Regions from separate parts of the Mucilaginibacter sp. SJ genome, predicted to be linked through region 3. Evidence: riboswitches for the same ligand, from Rfam matches in the RefSeq annotation. Region 3 holds a riboswitch; each other region holds the start of a gene.
The links. A riboswitch is a leader RNA that binds a small molecule or an ion and turns the genes downstream of it on or off. The one in region 3 is predicted to bind S-adenosylmethionine.
Positions count from the first base shown of each region.

Region 1: linked by a shared signal. The riboswitch ahead of MusilaSJ_RS09695 (peroxiredoxin family protein) and the one ahead of metH (methionine synthase) in region 3 are both predicted to bind S-adenosylmethionine.
Region 2: linked by a shared signal. The riboswitch ahead of MusilaSJ_RS03695 (O-acetylhomoserine aminocarboxypropyltransferase/cysteine synthase family protein) and the one ahead of metH (methionine synthase) in region 3 are both predicted to bind S-adenosylmethionine.

Region 1 covers NZ_CP118631.1:2,422,962-2,426,244, forward strand. Annotated here, with positions in the region: gene MusilaSJ_RS09690 (SusC/RagA family TonB-linked outer membrane protein) at 1-1,013, opposite strand, end outside; gene MusilaSJ_RS09695 (peroxiredoxin family protein) at 1,349-1,918, opposite strand; SAM riboswitch class I at 2,040-2,153, opposite strand; gene MusilaSJ_RS09700 (glucosamine-6-phosphate deaminase) at 2,341-3,102, opposite strand; gene nagA (N-acetylglucosamine-6-phosphate deacetylase) at 3,121-3,283, opposite strand, start outside.
Region 2 covers NZ_CP118631.1:925,870-929,152, forward strand. Annotated here, with positions in the region: gene MusilaSJ_RS03690 (trans-sulfuration enzyme family protein) at 1-903, shown strand, start outside; SAM riboswitch class I at 1,108-1,218, shown strand; gene MusilaSJ_RS03695 (O-acetylhomoserine aminocarboxypropyltransferase/cysteine synthase family protein) at 1,462-2,781, shown strand; gene MusilaSJ_RS03700 (homoserine O-acetyltransferase family protein) at 2,933-3,283, shown strand, end outside.
Region 3 covers NZ_CP118631.1:3,622,006-3,625,288, reverse strand. Annotated here, with positions in the region: gene metH (methionine synthase) at 1-1,946, opposite strand, end outside; SAM riboswitch class I at 2,133-2,243, opposite strand; gene MusilaSJ_RS14500 (Bax inhibitor-1/YccA family protein) at 2,377-3,108, opposite strand; gene MusilaSJ_RS14495 (hypothetical protein) at 3,256-3,283, opposite strand, start outside.

The DNA of each region.
Region 1 (3,283 bases), 1.2 Mb from region 3:
ACACCGGTTTTAAAAAAGTCTTTTACGTTATCGGGATGCGCTACGAAAGGCACGGCCTGACCGTTTGAATAAAACTGTGGGATCAGCGAACCATCCAGGGCAGGGCCCCAGCTTTCGTCAACACCGTCGTTAACACCCCCGCCCTTGCCATCTACATAGCTAAATTTGCCATTTGAGCCCTGACCATACTGGTTTTGATAATCAGGCAAGATCTGTACGTTCGAAAAGCTGGTGTTTGAATTTATGGTAACACCTAACCCCTTCGCGCCTTTACCGGTTTTAGTGCGGATGAGGATAACGCCTGCAGCAGCACGTGAGCCGTAAAGCGCTGCAGCGTTCGGGCCTTTCAATACACTTACCGATTCAATGTCTTCAGAATTTAAATCAGAAATGGCATTGGAGAAATCTCTTGAACCATTAGTGCCCAAAAACTGGCTATTATCAACAATAACCCCGTCAACTACAAATAAAGGTTGATTTTCCCGTGAGATAGACGTTTCTCCACGGATAATGATACGGGATGAGCCCATATCGCCCTGGCTGTTGGTAACCTGCACACCGGCAATTTTACCTGTGAGCGCGTTAACAAAATTGGTTTCCTTAGCTTCAGAGATATCTTTCGATTTAAGCCCTTGTACTGCATATCCAAGCGATTTTTTATCCTTTGAGATATTGAGGGCCGTTATCACTACCTCATTCAGAGAATTTGGTGCTTCAACCAAAACCACGTTTAAGGTAGTTATTCCTTGCGTAATCGGGATCTCCCGGGTTGTAAAGCCAATGTAGCTAACCCTAAGCACATCATTAACATTGGCGTTGATGATAAACTTACCATCAACATTGGTTTGTGCACCCGTGGTTTTACCTTTAACATATACGCTAACGCCCGGCAACGGCAACCCATCGGATTTGGCGGTTACCACTCCGCTAATTTTAACGGATTGCCCCGCAACCGTCTGGACGAGAATAAAAGGCAATATAATTGCCAGTAATAGCTTGTAAATTTTTAACATGATAATTAATAATTGAGATTAATTTTTGATGCCTTTACCGGTACAAAAGACATGGCTATCGCCTTAGCGGGCATAATTTGCCCGGCTCATAAGCCTATCGTAACTGTAAAGAATTGATTAGGGGATGGTAATTATTAAGCTAAGACAAGCTGCAGCAAGCCCGCATTTAAACACCATGCATGCTGTAAATGATTAACAGCAACAATGCATGCTTTGCATATTGAGACAGAAGGATTTGCAGATTGACTGGCTTTCCGAAACGAAAGTTTTCTTGTGTAAAAAAGTAGATTCTGTTTTCATAAAACGGGTATTAAATAAGTACTGATAGATTCTTTTTAATTGATGGACGCTGTTTTGTTGTTTACCAAAGCGTCCACAGCTTTTAACATGGATGCAAATTCCTGTTTATCGTACAAGCGGGTGAGGTAAACAATTTTCCCATCCCGATCGATAACCACATTGCGGGTAACACCACTCTTTTTGCTGGCAAACCGGCCAAAAATCTCAGCACCAGGATCAAGTGCCAACGGATAGCTTATATTCATGACCTGGTGAAAACTTTTTACTTTGTTGAGCGGTTCATCGCGGTCAACGCCTATTAAAACAAGGCCTTTATCTTTATAAGTCTGCCAGATCTCTTTTTCCAAACGCGGCATTTCTTCTCTGCATACGCTGCACCAGCTTGCGGTAAACTGCAGGATAACCACCTTACCACGCAACTCCGTTAAAGAAGTTTTTGTACCATTGGTCAATACGAGCTCAAAATCGGCAGGAGCAAGATCACCGGTTTTTATGATATAACCGCGGTCGTCAGCTGTCGGATCAATTGCCTTGGTGGTCTGCGCAACAGCCGGCAATGTTGTTATGAAAAGCAAACAGGTAAAAAGTAATTGTTTAATGTTCATTGCTATACAGGTTAAACCGTAATATCATCCCGGTGATATTTTCAATATTTTAATTAGCAAGAAAAATGAAGAGGGAAAAGAAGTATACAACACCTTGCACTATACAAGGCCATAGCGTATTACATTATCTTTTCTACCCTATTTTGGGCAGACAGGAATTAGCACCTTTATAACAGTGGGCTTACAGGTTGCTAAGACATCACAGGGCCTTTCCCTCAGTCTTTCTTGATAATAAAATATTCAAAGAACCGCTTTGACTGTGCAAATATATATAAATTCTACTAAAACTATAGATATTATATAATTATTGCAATAAAATGAATAACAACTGCTAAATTCGGTGTCATTAGTTGGAAGTCATAAGTCATTTTTCTTTAAATATTTTGACTTATGGCTAAAGACGAGGGACTTAAGACTTATGGCTAAATGCGGCTAAAGCTATCAGCATCAACAAAAAGGATAGCGCTTTCATGTGTTTTCAAGATGGTTGAAGGATAGCGCTCCGACACCGGCTCTTGTATGGTATGTTTTATAGCGGTTGCCTTTTTAACGCCGGGCACCACGCAAAATATATGAGCAGCGCTCATTAGAGCCGGGACTGTAAGTGTGAGCGCATATTTGGGTACAGCATTCAATGTGTCAAAACAACCATCGTTAACCTGCTGCTGCCGGCAGGCCCGATCAAGCCGCACCCTTTTTACTATTTCCGGATCATGAAAATTTGCAACATGCGGATCATTAAAAGCAATATGAGTGTTCTCCCCTATACCCATGCATACAATATCAACCGGATTACTTTGTAACAACCGTGCATAGCGGGCACATTCGGTTTTGTAAACAGCCGGGCTACCATCGATGTAATTGACCGATGCAAATGGCACCTGCTCAAAAAGTTTCTTTTTTAGGAAGCCGCTGAACAGTTGAGGAGCAGCCAGGGGTAAGCCGAGGTATTCATCCATATGAAAAGCATTTATTTTTCGCCATTCAATACTACCGTCGTTCACCAAAGCATTCAGAAATTCGTTTTGCGAAGGCGCCGCCGCAAAGATCATATTGACTACAGTTTTTGTAAGCAACAACTGTTTAATTTTTTCACTTACCATCTTAGCTGCTGTTTGGCCAAGGGATGCACGGTTTTCCAACACGATCACTTCGAGCTTTTCTGCCTTTATTTTCTTTAACATAGAAGCCTCATTAACTATTTAAATAGAATAAACAATTTCACCGCCGATGATGGTTTTATGCAGATTGATCTCATCGTCAAAAATGACCAGGTCGGCATCTTTCCCTACCACTATTGATCCCTTAGCCCCATCTGCACCCATAATTTTAGCGGGGGTTGTTGTCATCATTTTTACGGCGTCA
Region 2 (3,283 bases), 2.7 Mb from region 3:
TCATCAGGCAACGCAGCTGGAATGTCGGTTTTTCAATCGCTTGATCCGGGCACTCATATTATCGCTCCTGATGATATGTATCACGGCCTGCGCAACCAGCTTAAAACCCTTTTTGCCGGCATCCTTACCTTTGATTTTATCGATGTAAACGACACCGAGCTTTTGCAACAGCATATCAAGCCTGAAACAGGTTTGATCTGGATTGAAACACCATCGAACCCACTTTTAAAAATCACAGATATAAAAAAGGTTGTGACAATAGCCAAAGCAAAAGGTATTAAAGTTTTGTGCGATAATACATTTGCCACCCCTATATGCCAGCGGCCACTTGACTTGGGCGCGGATATGGTTATGCACTCAGCCACCAAATATTTTGGCGGGCATAGCGATCTGATGGGCGGCGTTTTGATTACTGCAGAGCAGAACGATTGGTGGACAAAAATCCGCCAGGTGCAGGAAATGGGTGGCGCTATCCCCTCTCCGATGGATTGTTATTATTTAGTGCGCAGTATTAAAACTTTACCATATCGTGTAAAAGGCCACGTGCAAAACGCACTGTTATTAGCCGAATACCTTGAACAGCATCCCAATGTTGAACAGGTAATGTACCCCGGTTTGCCCGCGCACCCGCAGCATGAGATAGCTAAAGATCAGATGCTGGCTTTTGGTGGCATGTTATCCTTTACTATTAAAGGCGATGAGAACGACACGCATAACATCATTAACAAACTGAAACTATTTATCAAAGCTACGAGTCTTGGTGGTGTTGAAAGCCTGATTGAACACCGCGCTACTGTTGAAGGGCCGGATACCAAAACACCACGAAACCTGCTAAGGGTTTCGGTTGGGTTGGAACATATTGATGATTTGATAGCCGATATGGAGCAAGCTTTGTTGAGGTAAAAGGAGAAAGGTTAAAGGCGAAAGGTAGCTGCAATTTGGGTAGATAAAAAATACTTCCAACAAAACCTTTAACCTTTCGCCTTTGACCTTTAACCTCATTTCTAAAATAAAATTTGGTATATTACCTCACAACCCCTTATATTCGCAACATTATTTGGTAGTGATACCAACGTCGATCAATCCTCCGCACATAGTTCGGGTGTTGATTTATAAAGAAGCGGCGAGAGATCAGGCTCAATGACCCGCTGGCAACCCTTCAATATTGAAGAAGGTGCCAATTCCTGTCCCGGCAAATAACACCGGGGAATATAAATTTATAACCATGAAAAGTTTAATTAAATTTACCCAACGCAACACTTTTTACACCTTAAACGGTAACGTACAACATATTAGCTCCCCTATTGGCTATATTTGTATGTGTTGCTGCTGTTGATGCTTAGCACGCCCCTGTTTTCATTCTCTGAAAAGCGTGTTGTTAAACCGGTTGCTTTTAAACCGGCTTTCCAAATTCATCTTAACATTCAAAATCTAAATTAAACACATTAAAAAATTACAACTATGTCTGCCTTAAAATTCGAAACCTTACAATTACATGCCGGCCAGGAAGTTGATCCAACAACAGGTTCACGCGCTGTGCCCATTTATCAAACCACTTCATATGTATTTAACAGTGCCGAACATGGCGCCAACCTGTTTGCGCTAAAAGAGTTTGGTAATATCTATACCCGCATCATGAATCCCACTACCGATGTGTTTGAAAAACGCATTGCAGCCTTAGAGGGCGGTGTGGCTGCGCTGGCAACAGCGTCGGGTCAGGCATCCCAATTCCTTGCCCTGAATAATATTTTACAGGTTGGCGACAACTTTGTTACTTCTCCTTTCCTGTATGGTGGTACTTATAACCAGTTTAAAGTAGCATTTAAACGCCTGGGCGTTGAGGTACGTTTTGCCAAAGACGATACTGCGGCCAATATCGAGGCGCTTATTGATGATAAAACAAAGGCGATTTTCCTGGAAACAATCGGTAACCCGGGCTTTACCATTGCCGATTTTGAGAAGGTGAGCGAAGTTGCCAAAAGGCATGACCTGCCATTAATTGTTGATAATACTTTTGGTGCCGGTGGTTACCTCTTCCGTCCTATTGAACATGGCGCTAACGTGGTTGTGGAGTCAACAACCAAATGGATTGGCGGGCACGGTACCAGTATTGGCGGTGTTATTATCGATGCAGGCAATTACAATTGGGGTAACGGCAAATTCCCGCAATTTACCGAACCAAGCGAAGGTTACCACGGACTGATATTTAACGATGTATTCGGCATTGGGGGCCCGTTTGGCAATATCCAGTTTATTATCCGTGCCCGTGTGGAAGGCTTGAGAGATTTCGGTCCGTCGCAGGCGCCATTTAATTCATGGCTGAACATTCAGGGACTGGAAACACTTTCGTTACGCGTACAACGTCATGTTGATAATGCCCTGCAACTGGCTAAATGGTTGGAGCAGCACCCTCAGGTGGCAAGCGTAAATTACCCGGGATTGGAATCATCGCCATATCATGACTTAGCTAAAAAGTATTTAAAAAACGGCTTTGGGGGCGTACTATCGTTCGAAATTAAGGGGAGCAAAGAACAGGCCAGCCGCTTGATCAATAACCTTAAACTGGTGAGCCATTTAGCCAATGTTGGGGACGCAAAAACACTCATCATCCAGCCATCGGCAACCACGCATCAGCAATTATCTGATGAAGAGCAATTAGCTGCCGGTGTTACGCCTGCTTCATTGCGCGTGGCTGTTGGTATTGAACATATTGATGATATTAAAGCCGATTTTGAACAGGCTTTTGCAAAAATTAAGCAAGGTGAGGGTGAGTTAGTTTAACAATGTATAGTTTTTTTAAGTGATATAGTAAACGTTACTTGTAGTTAAGTCTTAAGTTCTAAGTATTTAGTCTTAAGCCGAAAAATTGAAGCTTCGACTTAAGACTTTGTACTAAAGACTTTCGACTTAACACAATGTGACAAATAACAGAATGAACGCAGAGATATTTAAATACACTGACACTTTTGAATTTGAATCGGGCCGCACAATTGAAGGTTTAGAAATAGGTTTTCATACTTATGGCCGGTTAAATAAGGAAAAAAATAACGTTGTTTGGGTTTGCCATGCGCTTACCGCCAATAGCGATGTATTTGACTGGTGGAAAGGGCTTATTGGTGAGGGTTATTTTTTTAATCCGGAAGAGCATTTTATAGTTTGCGCCAATATTTTGGGTTCGCCTTATGGAACAACAAGTCCGTTGAGCATTAACCCGGTTACCGGCCAGCCTTATTATCTTTCATACCCCCAGTTTACTACAAGGGATATGGTTAAAGCACACCAG
Region 3 (3,283 bases):
TCTTTGCCTTTACTTTTGATGGTATCGGCAAACTCAACCAAACGCTCGGTAGCATCCGGGCGACGGTTAAGCAGTACGTCCTCCACCAGTTCCAACAGGTTTTTAGGGATTTCCTCATAAACTTCCAGCATCCCGGCGTTTACGATCCCCATATCCATACCCGCTTTGATGGCGTGGTACAGGAAAGCCGAGTGCATGGCCTCGCGTACCGTATTATTACCCCTGAATGAGAATGAAATATTACTCACACCGCCGCTCACCTTGGCATGCGGCAGGTTTTGTTTGATCCAGCGGGTGGCTTCAATAAAGTCGACGGCGTAGTTGTTGTGTTCTTCCAAACCGGTGGCTACGGTAAGGATGTTAGGATCGAAAATAATATCCTGCGGTGGAAAACCAACCTCGTTCACCAGGATATCGTATGATCGTTTACAGATCTCGATCCGGCGTTCGTATGAATCAGCCTGCCCAGTCTCATCAAAAGCCATCACCACAGTTGCGGCGCCATAACTTAGGATCTTACGGGCATGTTCTTTAAATTTTTCCTCCCCTTCTTTCAAAGAGATGGAGTTTACGATGCCTTTTCCCTGTACGCATTTTAAACCAGCCTCAATCACCGTCCATTTGGATGAATCGATCATGATAGGCAGTTTGGCGATATCGGGCTCGGAAGCAACCAGGTTCAGGAATTTCACCATCACCGCTTCCGAATCGATCATCCCCTCATCCATATTGATATCGATGACCTGGGCGCCGCCTTCAACCTGTTGCAGGGCGACAGATAGGGCAGCTTCGTAATCCTCGGCCAAAATCAATTTAGAAAACTTAGGTGAACCGGTAATGTTGGTGCGTTCGCCCACGTTTACAAAAATGCTTTCGGGTTTAATGGTAACCGCTTCCAGACCACTCAGGCGCATATCCTGCTCAATTTGAGGGATAGGGCGGGGCGGATATTTGGCAGCCTTATCGGCAATACATTTGATGTGCTCGGGGGTAGTGCCACAACAACCACCAACAATATTAACCAGGCCGGCTTTGATAAAATCGTCAACCTGGTGAGCGGTTTCATGCGGAGTTTCGTCGTACTGGCCAAACTCGTTGGGTAAGCCTGCGTTAGGATAGGCGGAGATAAATACCCCCGCTTTTTCTGATAACTCGGCAAGGTGCGGGCGCATTTCCCTGGCACCTAAAGCGCAATTTAAGCCTACCGAAAGCAGGTTGGCATGGCTTATCGAGTTCCAGAAAGCTTCAACCGTTTGTCCTGAAAGGGTACGGCCTGAAGCATCGGTAATGGTTCCTGAGATCATGATACCGCCCGAATCCCTGAAAGCAGGAAAATCCTTACCTGCAGCTTTACATTCCAGCTCATAACGTTTTATGGCGAAGAGGGCTGCTTTTGCATTCAGTGTATCAAAGATAGTTTCAACCAACAACAGGTGCGATCCTCCGTCAACCAAACCGCGTACCTGGTCATAGTAGGCCTCGGCCAGGTCATCAAAGGTAACGGCGCGATATCCGGGGTCGTTAACGTCTGGCGATAAGGAAGCAGTACGGTTGGTTGGGCCGATGGCACCGGCAACAAAGCGCGGCTTTTCGGGGTTGCGCCGGGTATATTCGTCGGCTACCTCACGGGCAATGCGTGCACCTTCGTAGCTTAGTTCATAGGCCAGTTCTTCCAGGTGATAATCGGCAAGGGAAATTACCTGTGTGCTGAAGGTATTGGTTTCAATGATATCCGCACCGGCATCCAGGTATTCGGCATGGATGGCTTTGATAATATCGGGGCGTGTAATATTTAGCAGGTCGTTATTGCCCTGCAGATCGCTATGATGATCGCGAAAACGCTCGCCACGAAAATCTTTCTCCGTGAGCTGGTACCTTTGGATCATGGTACCCATTGCTCCGTCAATAACCAGGATGCGTTTCTGTAATTCTTTTCTAATGTCCATTGTTTGATTTCACCGATTTTTATTTGATGATTTCACCGATTAGTTTGATTTTAAAGAATGGTTTGATCTATCGACTCTTGAGCAAGTAGCCTGTCAGGACGAATCAAATCAGTGTAATCAATACAATCTTTGTAATCACAAATAAATAAAAGCTTATCTCGAAAAGTCGGGTGTTGTTATGACTTTCGCTTATCTGTCTCAGGGGCCGTTTGGCTGCTGAGTAGAATGTAGCACCTTGTGAAGCACAGGTTGCTAAGACATCGCAGGGTCTAATCCCTCCGTCTTTCTCCATAAGCACTGCAAAGTTGCGCAATAAAGTTATCATTTGCAAGTGTATAACGTACGCTAAATATCATAGGTAAGCCACATTGTTATACAAAAAAAGCCGCCTCTTGCGGAGGCAGCTTTTTGATTGAATTTCTTAATGAGATTATCTTCTTCTGCCGAATAAACGGAGGAGCATAAAAAACAGGTTGATCAGTGTGATGTACAATGTTAGCGCACCCATCAGGGCCAGTTTTTTCGAGCTTGCATCACCGTATTCAATACCTGCTCCAATGCGTTTTAACATTTGCATATAGTAGGCAGTTAAACCAGTAAATACAGCTATGCCTATGTAGCTGATGATGTAACTCATTTGTTCGCTGTGCATAAAGAAGTTAGCTAATGAAGCTACAAAAATCCCAATGAACAGGATGTACATGATTGAACCAAACTTTGTTAAATCCATCTGGGTAGTATAACCGGCAATGCCCATAATACCGAAAGTTACTGATGCGGTAATGAAAACACCCAATATTGATGCAGATGTGTAGATCAGAAATATCAAACTTAAGCTAATGCCAATAAGCGTTGCATAAGCTACGAAAAGCAGCACCAATACCGGATAAGAGATTCGGTTATAGCCAAATTGCATTACCAATGAAAACGCCAGTGGCGAAAACAGCGCAAAATAGCCAAAACCTGTAAGACCGCCGGTTGGTGCAACGATCAGGCCGATCAGGCCCATATTTAAAAACAGATAAACTGTTATTGCTGATACGCCAAGCGCAACGAACATCCAGCTGAAAACGCCGGCCATAAACCTGCGTGAAGCAACTTCTGATTGATCCCTAACTTCGATTACATTATCGAAGTTGTATTTAGATTCTTTAAATTCCATTTTGTGTTAAAAATTATAGTACGAATATATAAATAAAAGGTGAATGCTTTGTGAAGAAAGACGTAAGACTATTAGAGTCAAGAGGTAAGAAATAGTCTGACGATCTGCTGGCCCTTTCCTGGCTCTTGACTTCTTGAATCTTGATTCTCAATTCAATCTCCTCATCAACTGCTCT